DNA from 2 places in the Bradyrhizobium sp. UFLA05-112 genome. Region 2 is predicted to be linked to the other one. Evidence: riboswitches for the same ligand, from Rfam matches in the RefSeq annotation. Region 2 holds a riboswitch; the other holds the start of a gene.
The links. Region 2 has a riboswitch for S-adenosylmethionine ahead of SO180_RS26640 (hypothetical protein). Riboswitches for the same ligand answer to the same signal wherever they lie in the genome.
Positions count from the first base shown of each region.

Region 1 (8,226 bases), on a different contig from region 2:
CAGTGCAGCTCGCCGCGGGCAAGCGCGGGCTTGAGCAGGTTCGACGCATCCATCGCGCCGTCGGCCTTGCCGGCGCCGATCAGCGTGTGCATCTCGTCGATGAACAGGATGAAGGTGCCTTCGGTCGCGGTCACCTCCTGGAGCACGGCCTTCAACCGCTCCTCGAACTCGCCGCGGTATTTCGCGCCGGCAATCAGCGCGCCGAGGTCGAGCGAGAGCAGCTTCTTGTCCTTGAGGCTTTCCGGCACGTCGCCATTGACGATGCGCAGCGCCAGGCCCTCGACGATGGCGGTCTTGCCGACGCCGGGCTCACCGATCAGGACGGGATTGTTCTTGGTGCGGCGGGAGAGCACCTGGATGGTGCGGCGGATCTCCTCGTCGCGGCCGATCACCGGATCGAGCTTGCCGTCGCGCGCGGCCTGCGTGAGATCGCGGGCGTATTTCTTCAGCGCGTCATAGGCGTTCTCGGCGGTCGCGCTGTCGGCGGTGCGGCCCTTGCGCAGCGCCTCGATCGCCGCGTTGAGATTTTGCGGCGTGACGCCGCCCTTGCTGAGGATCGTGCCGGCTTCGCTGCCCTTTTCGAGCGCGAGCCCGAGCAGCAGGCGCTCCACCGTGACAAAGCTGTCGCCGGCCTTTTCGCCGGCCTTTTCGGCAGCGTCAAAGGTGCGGGCGAGTTCGGGCGCCAGATAGATCTGCCCGGCACCGCCGCCACTGACCTTCGGCACCTTGTTCAGGGCGTCCTCGGTCGCCTTCAAAATCGCGCGGGAATTGCCGCCGGCTCGGTCGATCAGACCGGCCGCCAAGCCCTCATTGTCGTCAAGGAGGACTTTCAGGAGATGGAGAGTGGAAAACTGCTGGTGCCCCTCGCGCATTGCGAGCGACTGCGCGGACTGGACGAAGCCCCTGGAGCGTTCGGTGTATTTTTCAATGTTCATCTTGTCTTTCCCTCGGCCTGCCCCTGGAGCCCTCTAAGGCACTCCAAATGGCATCTTCATTGGGTTTCCGCTCGCCACATTGACGTTCCTCAAGCAGCAAGCGGTCGTTAGCAGCCGACGCTGGCGCCGGCCTGACGCAGATGTGGGAACCAAGTCGCGGGAACGGAAGAGGCGTCTTCACAAATTCGTGCGCGGCAAACTCTTGCGCTAAATGGCCGGCTTGGCGCCGGCGGGTGAAATCCCTTAACTAGCGCCATGATGATCAGCCCGACTGCAGATATCACCGGCCTCTACCGCTATCCGGTCAAAGGCCTGACGCCCGAGCCACTGCCCCGCGTTGCCTTGCGGGTCGGCCAGAGCCTCCCCGCCGACCGTCGCTATGCCATCGAGAACGGCCCGAGCGGCTTCGATCCGGAGGCGCCGCAGTGGATGCCCAAGACCCAGTTCCTGATGCTGATGCGCAATGAGCGGCTAGCCACCTTGAACAGCCGGTTCGAGGACGCGACTAATCTGCTGACCATCCGCAAGGACGGTCAGGTCGTCGTCAGCGGCGATCTGGAGACGGCCAGCGGGCGCGCGGCCATCGAGAGTTACTTTACCGGCAATTTCCGGAGCGAGCTGCGGGGCCCGCCAAAAGTGCTGTCGGGACGCGACCACAGCTTCTCCGACGTTGCCCGCAAGGTCGTCTCCATCATCAATCTCGGCAGCGTGCGCGCCATCGAGGAGATGCTCGGCGCCGCCGTTCATCCCCTGCGCTTCCGCGCCAATCTCTACGTCCGGGGCTGGCCGGCGTGGCACGAGCTCGGCCTCGTCGGCCAGACGCTCGCGATCGGCGCGGTGCGGCTGAAGATCGTCAAGCGCATCGTCCGCTGCGCGGCCACCAATGTCGATCCGGACACGGCGATGCGCGACCTCGAGATTCCACCCACGATCATGCGCCATCTCGGCCACATGGATTGCGGCGTCTATGGCGAGGTGATCGCAGATGGCGAGATTGGCATCGGCGAAGCGATCGGGATTGAAGAGCCGAAGTTGGTTTAAGCTGCGTAGGGTGGACAAAGCGAAGTGTGCCCACCACTTGTGTCGCCGTTGCGAGAAATGGTGGGCAAGGCGCTAAAGTGCCTTTGCCCACCTTACGGTTCTCGCAGTGACGCGCCTCAGTTCGGCATCACATACGCGTAGATCCGGCCGCGCGAGATCGGCGCCTCGCGGACGCGATTGCCGTTGTTGCCGGAGATCATGATCGGATTGCCTTTGGCGTCGATGCCGGTGATGATGCCGACATGGCCGCCTCGGCGACCGCGCGACATGACCGCAATCGCGCCGACCTGCGGACCGGTGACACGCGTTCCGTAATGCGCGAACGAGCTCGCCATGTCGGAGCCGGAGCCCTTATGGCCGGTGTGCTCGAGCACCATGTTCATGAAGCGCGCGCACCATAGGTTGCCGCGCCCGGTCGGATTGCCGCCGAGATAACGGCGCGCTTCCGAGACGAGGCCCGAGCCGCCACCGAAGCCGCCCGACGTGGCCATGCTGCCGCTGTTCGCGCTCGGGTCATAGCTGGCCTGCGTATTCTCGAAGCCGGTCGCCTGCAACTGCGCGGCGCCGCGCTCGAAGCGCGGGCTGCGCGCGTGGCGATAGTGATGATACCCGCCCGCATGGTGCGCGGCGTGATGCACGTAAGCGTGCCGCTCTGCGCTGTGACGATGAGACCGTGCTGATGCTGGAGAGATAGATGCGGCGAACGCCGCGGAGAAGAGAGCCAGCGCGCTGACGTGACGCAGCCGGCCGAACGCAAACAACTCAAACATTCTTCATCCTTCGTTGACACCCCCAATCCCCATCAGCCGGTGCGGCGGCCGACATCCGCGGGTTGTATGAAAGTCCAGATGTGGCGAGAGCAAGGCACAATGCTGCATAGCAGAAATTCGCTTCAGGGAATTTCTGCGATGATCCTGCATCGATGCTGGTCCGATGCTGCCGCATTGCTGCCCACAGCATTAACTGCGATGCTTAACGCGACGGCTCAGAAAGAGGGAGACGGTTAATGCCCCACGCCACGACCAGAGACGATGTCGGCATCTATTTCGAGGAAACGGGCCACGGCACCCCGATCATCTTCCTGCACGAATTCGCGGCGGACCACACCAATTGGGAGCCGCAGATGCGTTACTTCTCGCGCGGCCATCGCTGCATTTCCTATTCGGCACGCGGCTATACGCCGTCGGACGTGCCCGCGTCAGCCGACCTCTACACTTACAAACACTTCTACACCGACGCGCTCGCCGTGCTCGATCATCTCGGCATCGACAAGGCTCATCTCGTCGGGCTTTCGATGGGCGCCTATTCGTCGCTTCAGATCGGCTTGAGCGCGCCACAGCGCGCGCTGTCGATGACGCTGGCCGGCGTCGGCTCAGGCTCGGAGCTCGACAACCTCGAAGCCTGGCGCAAGCAGTGCCGCGCCAATGCCGAGCAGTTCGAAACGCTGGGCTCCGCGGAAGTCGCGAAAGTCACGCGCGAGGCGCCGAGCCGGATCCCCTTCCTCGTGAAGGACCCGCGCGGCCACGCCGATTTCTATGCCGCACTCGCGCGCCACGATTCCAGGGGCTCGGCCAACACCATGCGCGGCTTCCAGGGCGGACGTCCCTCGATCTACACGATGACGGACGCGATCGGGCGCGTCGCCACGCCCGCGCTGATCATCTGCGGCGACGAGGACGACCCGTGCATCGGGCCGAGCCTGTTCCTGAAGAAGCATCTGCCGGCGGCGGGGCTTGCGATGTTTCCGAAGTCAGGTCACGTGCTCAATCTCGAAGAGCCCGCGCTGTTCAACGAGACGGTGGAGCGGTTCATCACGCTGGTGGAAGCGGGCCGATGGCCGGTGCGCGATCCGCGGTCGGTGCCGGCGAATTGATGCGAAGGCGTCACCTCATACTCCGTCACTGCGAGCGCAGCGAAGCAATCCAGACTCTCGCCGCGGAAAGACTCTGGATTGCTTCGTCGCTTCGCTCCTCGCAATGACGGGAGGCTACTACTTCCCGCCGCCGCGGCTCAGCAGAAACACGCCCTGCTCGCCGAACAGATTCCATACCCACCAGGGCAGCCTGAGCCGCAGCGGACGGCCGTAGAGATCTAGCGCTTCGGCGCGCTCCATCTTCACGCCGATCTCGTCGCAGAGCTGGACGAAATCCTTGATGGTGCAGAAATGGATGTTGGCAGTGTCGTACCATGTCGCCGGCAGATTCTCCGTGCGCGGCATGTGGCCGCCGATCAGGAGTTGCAACCGCATCTTCCAGTAGCCGAAGTTCGGGAACGACACGATGGCGCGGTGGCCGATGCGCAGGAGATTTTCCAGCACCACCTTCGGCTGCCGCGTCGCCTGGAGCGTCTGCGACAGGATGACGTAGTCGAAGGCGTCGTCGGGGTAGTTGAAGAGGTCGGTGTCGGCGTCGCCCTGCACCACCGCGAGCCCCTTGGCGACGCAGCGGTTGACGCCCTCGCGCGACAGCTCGATGCCGCGACCGTCGATGCCGCGATTTTCCAGGAGCTGCAGCAGATCGCCTTCGCCACAGCCCACGTCGAGCACCTTCGAGCCGTGTTTGACCATCTCCGCAACCAGCAAATGGTCGGCGCGAAACTGGCCGGACTGTTCGGTCGCAAGGCCGCCCAACGGCAGCACTTCCTGTACAGACATGGCTAGCCGCCCTTGCCGTTGAGGCCGCGCGCCTTGCCCGCGGATTGCAGGAAGGCGCGTGAGATATCGAAGAATTCGGGGACGTCGAGCAGGAAGGCGTCGTGGCCGCGATCGGTCTCGATCTCGGCGAACGACACCCGCGCGCTCGACGCGTTGAGCGCGTGCACCAGCGCACGCGATTCCGAGGTCGGGAACAGCCAGTCGCTGGTAAAGGACACCACGCAGAAGCGTGTCTTGACGCCGGCAAACGCCTTCGCCAGCACGCCGTCATGGTCGCCGGCGATGTCGAAATAGTCCATGGCCCGCGTCAGATAGAGATAGCTGTTGGCATCGAAACGCTCGACGAAGGACGAGCCCTGGTAGCGCAGATAGCTCTCGACCTGAAAATCGGCATCGAACGAGAACGTCGGCAGCTCGCGGTCTTGCATGCGCCGGCCGAACTTGCGGTGCAGCGCGGCATCGGAGAGGTAGGTGATGTGCGCAGCCATCCGCGCCACCGCCAGCCCGCGATGCGGATGGATGCCGTGATCGGTATAGCGGCCGTTGTGCCAGTCGGGATCGGCCATGACGGCCTGGCGGCCGAGCTCGTGGAAGGCGATGTTCTGCGCGGAGTGCCGTGTCGAGCAGGCGATCGCGAGCGCGGAGAACACGCGCTCAGGATAGGCCGCGGTCCATTGCAGCACCTGCATGCCGCCCATCGAGCCACCGACCACGGCAAACAGCGTGTCGATGCCGAGACGGTCGATCAGCATCGCCTGCGCGCGCACCATGTCGGGGATGGTGATGATGGGAAAATCCAGGCCCCACACCTTGCCCGTCGCCGGATTGAGCGAGGCAGGTCCCGTCGAGCCCATGCAGCCGCCGATCACGTTGGCGCAGATGATGAAGTAGCGTTGAGGATCAAGAGGCCGGCCGGACCCGACCAGGGTCTCCCACCATCCGGGCTTGCCGGTGACGGGGTGGATATTCGCGACATGCTGGTCGCCGGTCAGCGCATGGCAGATCAGCACGGCGTTGGAGCGCTCGGCATCGAGCTCGCCATAAGTCTGGTAGGCGATCTGGAACGGGCTGAGATCGATGCCGCAATCGAGCGGCAACGGATGCTCGGCGCCGAAATACGCAACCTGCGAACTCGGATGATCCGCCTCGTGCGAGCGCTCTTCGGCGATCGCGGGGCTCGGTACTGACGTGACGCCAACCATCTGACCATCGACCTCGTTGGCGACGGCCCTCAAGCCGCCGCTGACATCAGGCCATGAAAAACCCGGCCTGAACGATAGGTTCGGCCGGGATCGGATGCGTCCCCGGCCTGTTTAGCGAGTTTTTTAACGTGGCTGCAAGCCGGCCGGCTCAAATGACCACGGAACAGGCAAAAACTAGTTGCTGGAGCGGTTTTCGTCAAGCCGCTGTACCGATTAACCAAAAGGGAGCCTTGCGAAGTCAGGCGAAATGACCGTCATTTCTCTTTGCTTTCGGCGTCCATCCTGCCTAATCAAGACCCATAGCGCCCGCGGGTCCGCCTCGGCCGATCCGCTTTTGAAGACCTCTCAACAGCCTCTGGCCCAAATGTCCCAACGTCCGCCCGCGCCACCATCGTTGCAGGAATTGCGCAAGGAGATCGATGCGATCGACGAGGAAGTGCATCGCCTGCTGATGCAGCGCGGCGACATCATCGATCGCCTGATCCAGGCGAAGCAGACGCAGGAGGTCGGCTCGGCTTTCCGGCCGGCGCGCGAGGCCAGCATGATGCGCCGCCTCGTCGAGCGACATCGCGGCATCCTGCCGCTCGACACCATCGAGAGCATCTGGCGCGTCATCATCTCGACCTTCACTTACGTGCAGGCGCCATTCTCGGTGCATGCCGACGTTTCGGTCGGCGAGTCCGCGATGCGGGATTCGGCGCGCTTCCATTTCGGCTTCACCACGCCCTATGTGCCGCATTTCAGCGCGCAGGCCGCCGTCGAGGCGCTGGCGAAATCGAAGGGTGATCTGGCCCTGGTCTCGGCGATCTCGAGCCGCACGCCATGGTGGAGCGAGCTCGAGGCCGAGGGCGCGCCGAAAATCATCGCGCGGCTGCCGTTCCTCGAGCGCGCCGACCATCCGGCCGCGCTGCCCGTCTTCGTGATCTCGCGGGTTGCCGACGACGCCATGGTCACGGAGGTCCAGACCTGGAGCGTGCGCGTGTCCGGCTGGAACGCCGACACGGCGAGGGCGCTGGCGCCGCTCGCCGACATCGTCGCGGTGCCCGATACCGCCTTCGACGGCGCTGCGCTGCTGGTGTCGGAGACCGGCATCGGCTTCGAAAAAATTAAAATGGCCCTGATCCGGGCCGGCGCCTCGGTCCGCTCGTCGGCTCTCGTCGGCGGCCATGCAACGCGCTATACGGTGCCCCCGAACGGGTCGACCAAATCTGATGTGAAGGCTTAAGGCCGCCCCGCATCCTTCCGGAGTAGACGATGTCCCGCCCCGTGCCGAATCCCGGCATTCTCGATATTGCGCCCTATACGCCCGGCAAGAGCCCGGTGCCGGAGCCGGGCCGCAAGGTGTTCAAGCTGTCGGCGAACGAGACGCCGTTCGGACCCTCGCCCAAGGCGATCGAGGCCTTCACGCATGTGGCGACGCATCTGGAGGACTATCCGGAAGGCACCTCGCGCGTGCTGCGCGAAGCGATCGGCCGCAGCTATGGCCTCGATCCCGACCGCATCATCTGCGGCGCCGGCTCGGACGAGATCCTCAATCTTCTCGCGCACACCTATCTCAGCCAGGGCGATGAAGCGATCTCCACCACCCACGGCTTCCTCGTCTACCCGATCGCGACCATGGCGAACGGTGCCAGGAACATCGTGGCGGCGGAGGCGAATTTCACCGCCGACGTCGACGCGATCCTGAAGGCGGTGACGCCGCGCACCAAACTCGTCTGGCTCGCCAACCCGAACAACCCGACCGGCACCTATCTGCCATTCGACGAGGTCAAGCGCCTGCGCGCCGGCCTGCCGTCGCACGTGCTGCTGGTGCTGGATGCCGCCTATTGCGACTATGTGTCTCGCAACGACTACGAAATGGGGATCGAGCTGGTCGCGACCACTGAGAACACGGTCGTTACCCACACCTTCTCCAAGATCCACGGGCTCGCCGCGCTGCGCGTCGGGTGGATGTTCGGTCCGGCGCATATCATCGACGCCGTCAATCGCATCCGCGGTCCGTTCAACGTCTCGACGCCGGCGATGTATGCCGCGGTCGCCGCGATCGAGGACACCGCGCATCAGCAGATGTCGAAGCAGTTCACCGAGACCTGGCGCAACTGGCTGACCGAGGAGATCGGCAAGCTCGGGCTGAAGGTGACGCCGAGCGTTGCCAACTTCGTGCTGATTCATTTTCCGGCAGAGAAGGGCAAGACCTCGGACGAAGCCGACGCCTTCCTGACCAAGCGGGGACTGGTGCTGCGCGCGCTGAAGAATTACGGCCTGCCCCATTCACTGCGCATGACCATCGGCACCGAGGAGGCCAACCGCCTCGTGGTCGAGGGCCTGCGCGACTTCATGGGCGGCGGCAAATGAGCGTCGCCCCGCACTTCCAGCGCGTCGCACTGATCGGCTT
Region 1 is NZ_JBANBK010000058.1:40,191-48,416, forward strand. It holds gene clpB (ATP-dependent chaperone ClpB) at 1-935, opposite strand, end outside; gene SO180_RS28685 (MOSC domain-containing protein) at 1,191-1,976, shown strand; gene SO180_RS28690 (TIGR02594 family protein) at 2,093-2,746, opposite strand; gene SO180_RS28695 (alpha/beta fold hydrolase) at 2,983-3,849, shown strand; gene metW (methionine biosynthesis protein MetW) at 3,967-4,629, opposite strand; gene metX (homoserine O-acetyltransferase MetX) at 4,632-5,831, opposite strand; SAM riboswitch at 5,922-6,001, opposite strand; gene SO180_RS28710 (chorismate mutase) at 6,196-7,056, shown strand; gene hisC (histidinol-phosphate transaminase) at 7,086-8,186, shown strand; gene SO180_RS28720 (prephenate/arogenate dehydrogenase family protein) at 8,183-8,226, shown strand, end outside.
Region 1: linked by a shared signal. The riboswitch ahead of metX (homoserine O-acetyltransferase MetX) and the one ahead of SO180_RS26640 (hypothetical protein) in region 2 are both predicted to bind S-adenosylmethionine.

Region 2 (4,645 bases):
GGAGCGCGACCGTAATGCGAGATTTGCCGATGCCCGGTTCGCCAGTGAGCATGACCACGCGTCCTTGACCGGACTTAACCTGGTGCCAGCGCCTGAGCAGCAAATCGAACTCCTCGCTTCGGCCGACGAGCGGCATCTGGCCTGAGCGCAACGCCTCGAAACGACTTTCTATAGAGCTCCTCCGCAGCGCCGCCCAGGACCGTGTCGGTCCGGCGAGGCCCTTGAGGTCCTTGGCCCCGAGATCCTGCAGTTCGAAGAGATCGCCGAGCAGCTTTCGAGTGCCCTCGCCAATGACCACGCAGTTCGGTTCGGCGATCGTCTGGAGGCGTGCGGCGAGGTTCGGCGTTTCGCCGACGATGCCGCGCTCCTGGGCTTCGCCCGATCCGATCAGGTCGCCGACCACGACCAAACCGGTTGCAATGCCAACGCGGGTTTGCAACGAAGCACGGGTCTGGAGCCCCGTCACCGCGGTGATCAGCGCCAGTCCCGCCCGTACGGCCCGCTCGGCGTCGTCCTCATGGGCCTTGGGGTAGCCGAAATACACAAGGACACCGTCACCCATGTATTTCGCCACAAACCCGTCGAAACGCCGCACGGTCTCGGCGACGCATCTCTGATACGCCGAAATAATCTCTCGCAACTCCTCCGGGTCCATGCGCGCAGAGAGCGCAGTGGAACCGACGAGATCTGTGAACATTACAGTCACCTGCCGCCGCTCGGCGTCGTGCCCCTGCTCAGGCGCAGCCCCGCGCGGCGGCGGGGGCGTTCCCGGCGCAGCAAGTTCGCTGATCGCGCGCAGCATTTTTCGGCGATGGCCGAGCAAAACCCCTATGTCCTTGAGATCCTGCTCAGTCAGATCTGGAAGCACGGAGATATCGATGCCGTTCTCGGCAAAGCGGTCCGCATACTCCGACAGTCCGAGCGAGGCCAGCCATTCCGTGATCGTACTCACCGGATGTCCCCTCACGGTTGGGTAGCCGGGGCACGCTACATCAAAACCAGATCAGCTTGAAGGAAATACGCCGATCTTGGGCGTGTCCGATGCGTGTTCCGCATCGTTTCTCCAAAAACGTTTGCAACAATCCTTCGGTCTATTGCGACGATCTCCATGCGATGTTTGAGAACATGCAATCCGTACTGGAGAGCCATTTCTATGTCAGCAAGTCAGCAAGTCAGACGGGGGGCGCGTCAAGGTGCGCGACACGTTGGCAGGCGCTAGTCGACTGCGCGAACCGCGGGCCCGCTGAAATTCTGCCAGTCATCAATCTCAAGATGGCGAGGTCGCTTAGTGTGAAAGTCGACAGCTGTCCTCGACCAGAGCCGTTCGGCGGATGCGTATTTCGATGCGCCTGCGGCTAGTCACCCAGCGCGCGCTCCAGAAGTTGGGCTCACGTGTGGTTCTGCACTCGTGCTTGATCCTGTTCGACCAGAACGTGACGTAGTTGAGCATACTTTGCTTTGTAGCCGGGGTTGAACCACCTCAGTTCAGTTGGCCCCTCCGCCTCTTTGTCCCAAACAAACCAAGCATAGGCCGTTGTCCCACCGCCTTTCGGCTCGACCCCGCTTGGGTAAAAGGTAATGCGCTCACTGAATACCCAGACGCGGGCGGGTGGCACTCTGGAAAAGATCGTATTCGCTCTGTTCGCGCCCTCTAAGAAGGCCAACCGCAGGAGAAGGGCGAGCTTTCGCTTCGCCAGCTTGACGCCGCTCGCGACAAAACCCTCGGCGCAATTATAGGGCGGATTGGTGATGATGTTGTCGGTCGTCTGCTCTGCACGGAGAAAGTCAACACCGGCTTCTCCATATCCTCGATCATACAAGTCAGAACTGCGAACAGGTTGGCCAGTCTGCTCCAGGACGCGGGACATGCTACCATCACCGCACGCGCACTCCCAAATTTCGCCGTTGAACTTTTCATTATCGATCAATGCGAACGTTGCCCAATCCGGCGTCGGGAAAAAGTCCGGTCCACCGAGGTCAGCGAACCTCTTCGCTGTCGGCTTGAAGCCGCCGTTCAGATTGTAAGTGAGATCGGTCACGCGAGATCTCCTTGCTGGAATAGGCAGAGTATCAGACTCGTTGATCTCGCAATTCCGCAAGGAGCTTCTGTGAGTCAAATTGACTCACCCGCTCCCTATCAATCCCTAAGAGCTTCCGATGGCGACCTGCTTCGAATATCCAAATGCTGATCGAAATGGGAAATCTGCTAGTACTCAAGTGCCTCGCAAAAAATGATGTAGAAGACATGCCACAGTAACCGGTACCGGTACCCTGGTCGCTCCAATCCCGGCTAAGCGCCCCGGGGGAGCCCACCCCCTCGGCGACAGCTGTCCACCGCGAGGGCAGCCAGAGCCGTTGGCGGAGCGTGTGCTCACGCGATCGGTGCTGGTCTTCTTGCGCCCGGCGTGATCGGCGGTCTGGCCGACCAGTCCGATTACGGGCGTTGACGGCGGCGGCGAGGCACAGCCACTTCAGCGCGCATCTCGTATTCTTCGATGATGAGACCGCCAAGCTCGCTGCCGTGGAAGATGCCCGTGAGCTGACGCTCGATAAACTTGTATTCGGCGCTGCCCTCGCGCGTGTGCTTCAAGCGATAGACCAGATCGGCGATCGTGTCTTCCAGCGCGATCTCTTCGGCGGTCTTCGGAACGTCAGGATCGTAAACAGTCATTGGCCCCTCGCGAGAGGGCGGCAGACGACCATCCTTCCACAGCAACCCATTTTCGTCGCAGGCATAGGGATCGCTACCGCACCGAATTATTCTACCCTAGCTGAGAGGAAACAACTACGGCGCAAAGTGCAGCCACCGTTACCCGCCGAACGGTAGAGGTGCCGACGGGCAGCACACTCTGATAAGGCAAAAATGAATGGCCGCGATTCCGAAAACGCGCACCGTACAGATTCTAAACGGTGGTTTAGCAAACTATAGCGGCTTGGCCTCCCGTCACTCCTCGGAGAAATTACCAAAAATGCTAGATGCTGGAGATACGACGAAGACCGCAGATTGGCGAAGCAAGTCATCGCGCGGCATGATGAGGCGCACGACCCGCAGGCCTCTTCTCTTTTCCAATTCGATCTGGCCCATCCTGGAGCGTCTCACGCGGCGATCTGGAATTTGACATGGTGTGCACACACGCTATTTATAAGTCTGCATCCTGAGAGGGCCTGATGGCCCCGCCAACCAGCCTTAGACCGGCAACGGTGGCACGACGATGTGGCCGCATGGGCAACAGTAGGTCGCAAGTCCTCCAGATGCGTGTGCAATCTCGGAGGATTTTTTTATGCTGCAATCACGACGTGGATTTCTGATCGGTGCAGGTAGCCTGCTGACGGCGGCGTTCGTTAGCGACGCGTGCTCCTTTATCCGCAGGACGAGCCAGCCTTTGCTGGCGTCGCCTTTGCAAGTGGTCGAGACCATGTACTGGCATGAAATTCCCGACGAGGGCTTTCAACTTACGCTAGGCCCGTGGAGCTTTGCGCCGCCCCCGCCGACGTGGCGTGAATTCTTTGTCAGCGAGGACATTCCACACCGGACCGACAAAGAGATTGAGACAATCTGTTGCTCTCACTTGATAGAACCGGGGGATTTCAACAAGCCAGTCCAAAGGCGCTACTGGGAGGACTGGTTCGATACCAAAGGCGGGCCGCTCGCCAAAGCTTATCACTTGCTAGAGAAAATCGATCTCGGCCCCGCGCGCGACTCTGGTCGCGGTCCGCTCCTCGAGTTCAACGTGGGATCCCATCCCGGCGACAACACCCATTACGTCAACGCGAAGGACATGCTTTCCCTGTCCCTGCTGCAAGCGCGGCTCATCGACCTCGGCATGCCGATCAAAATAGCGGAGGGCGCGTAGCGATGAGGGTCATGGCTGTTCACCTTGCATCAGGATTGCTTCCGGAGTCTGCCGGTGCGTTTTGCGACTCCGCCGCTGGTTTACCTGGGTCGCCCCTAAAAGCGCACCAGCGACTCGCGCTGAGTCGCCGCCACCGGTTCTGGTCGAGATCGTCGAAGTCGCCTCATAGTCCTCGCGCTGACCGAAGTGACGGTTGAGCGCGAAAAATTGGGCCGGGTTCAGGTACCCGATGGGACCCATGCGATCCCGACGTAGCCCCCCGGCCTGCCGGCTGGGCGCCCGCATCATCGTGTGCGGTCTGGCGATCCATTCAGGCGCCAGCTGCTCTGAGAAGACGCGCCACGGCAGTCGGATGCCACAAACCGCCGCGGGGCGCGCTGACGCCTTGCTGATTCAGCTCATGCGCAATAGCGCGAACGCTCGTGGCGCCCGTTCGCTTGATACTCTCGATGATACCTTGGAGATCGATTGCACGCCGCGCCGCCTTCTCCTTGATCTTGGCGACTGCTTCAGCGTTGCCTGTCTGCTTGCCGCGCAGAGCACGAGCGCCGTTCGGGTTACCAAGCCTCATGCCTTTGGCCTTCGCGGCGGCCAATGCCATCTTGGTGCGCTCGCCAATCAAACCGGCTTCCAACTCTGCGACCGCGGCCATCTGAGTGAGCAGAAACTTTCCTATTGGCCCCGGAGGAACACTCGGCAGGTCGCAGAACACCAAATCAACCTCGCTTGCGACAAGCGACCGCAGGAGGTCCACGTTGCGGGTCAATCGGTCCAGCTTCGCGAATATCAGT
Region 2 is NZ_JBANBK010000051.1:57,586-62,230, reverse strand. It holds partial or broken gene SO180_RS26655 (adenylate/guanylate cyclase domain-containing protein) at 1-952, opposite strand, end outside; gene SO180_RS26650 (hypothetical protein) at 1,389-2,039, opposite strand; gene SO180_RS26645 (hypothetical protein) at 2,435-2,716, opposite strand; SAM-I-IV-variant riboswitch at 3,146-3,244, shown strand; gene SO180_RS26640 (hypothetical protein) at 3,282-3,854, shown strand; gene SO180_RS26635 (recombinase family protein) at 4,165-4,645, opposite strand, start outside.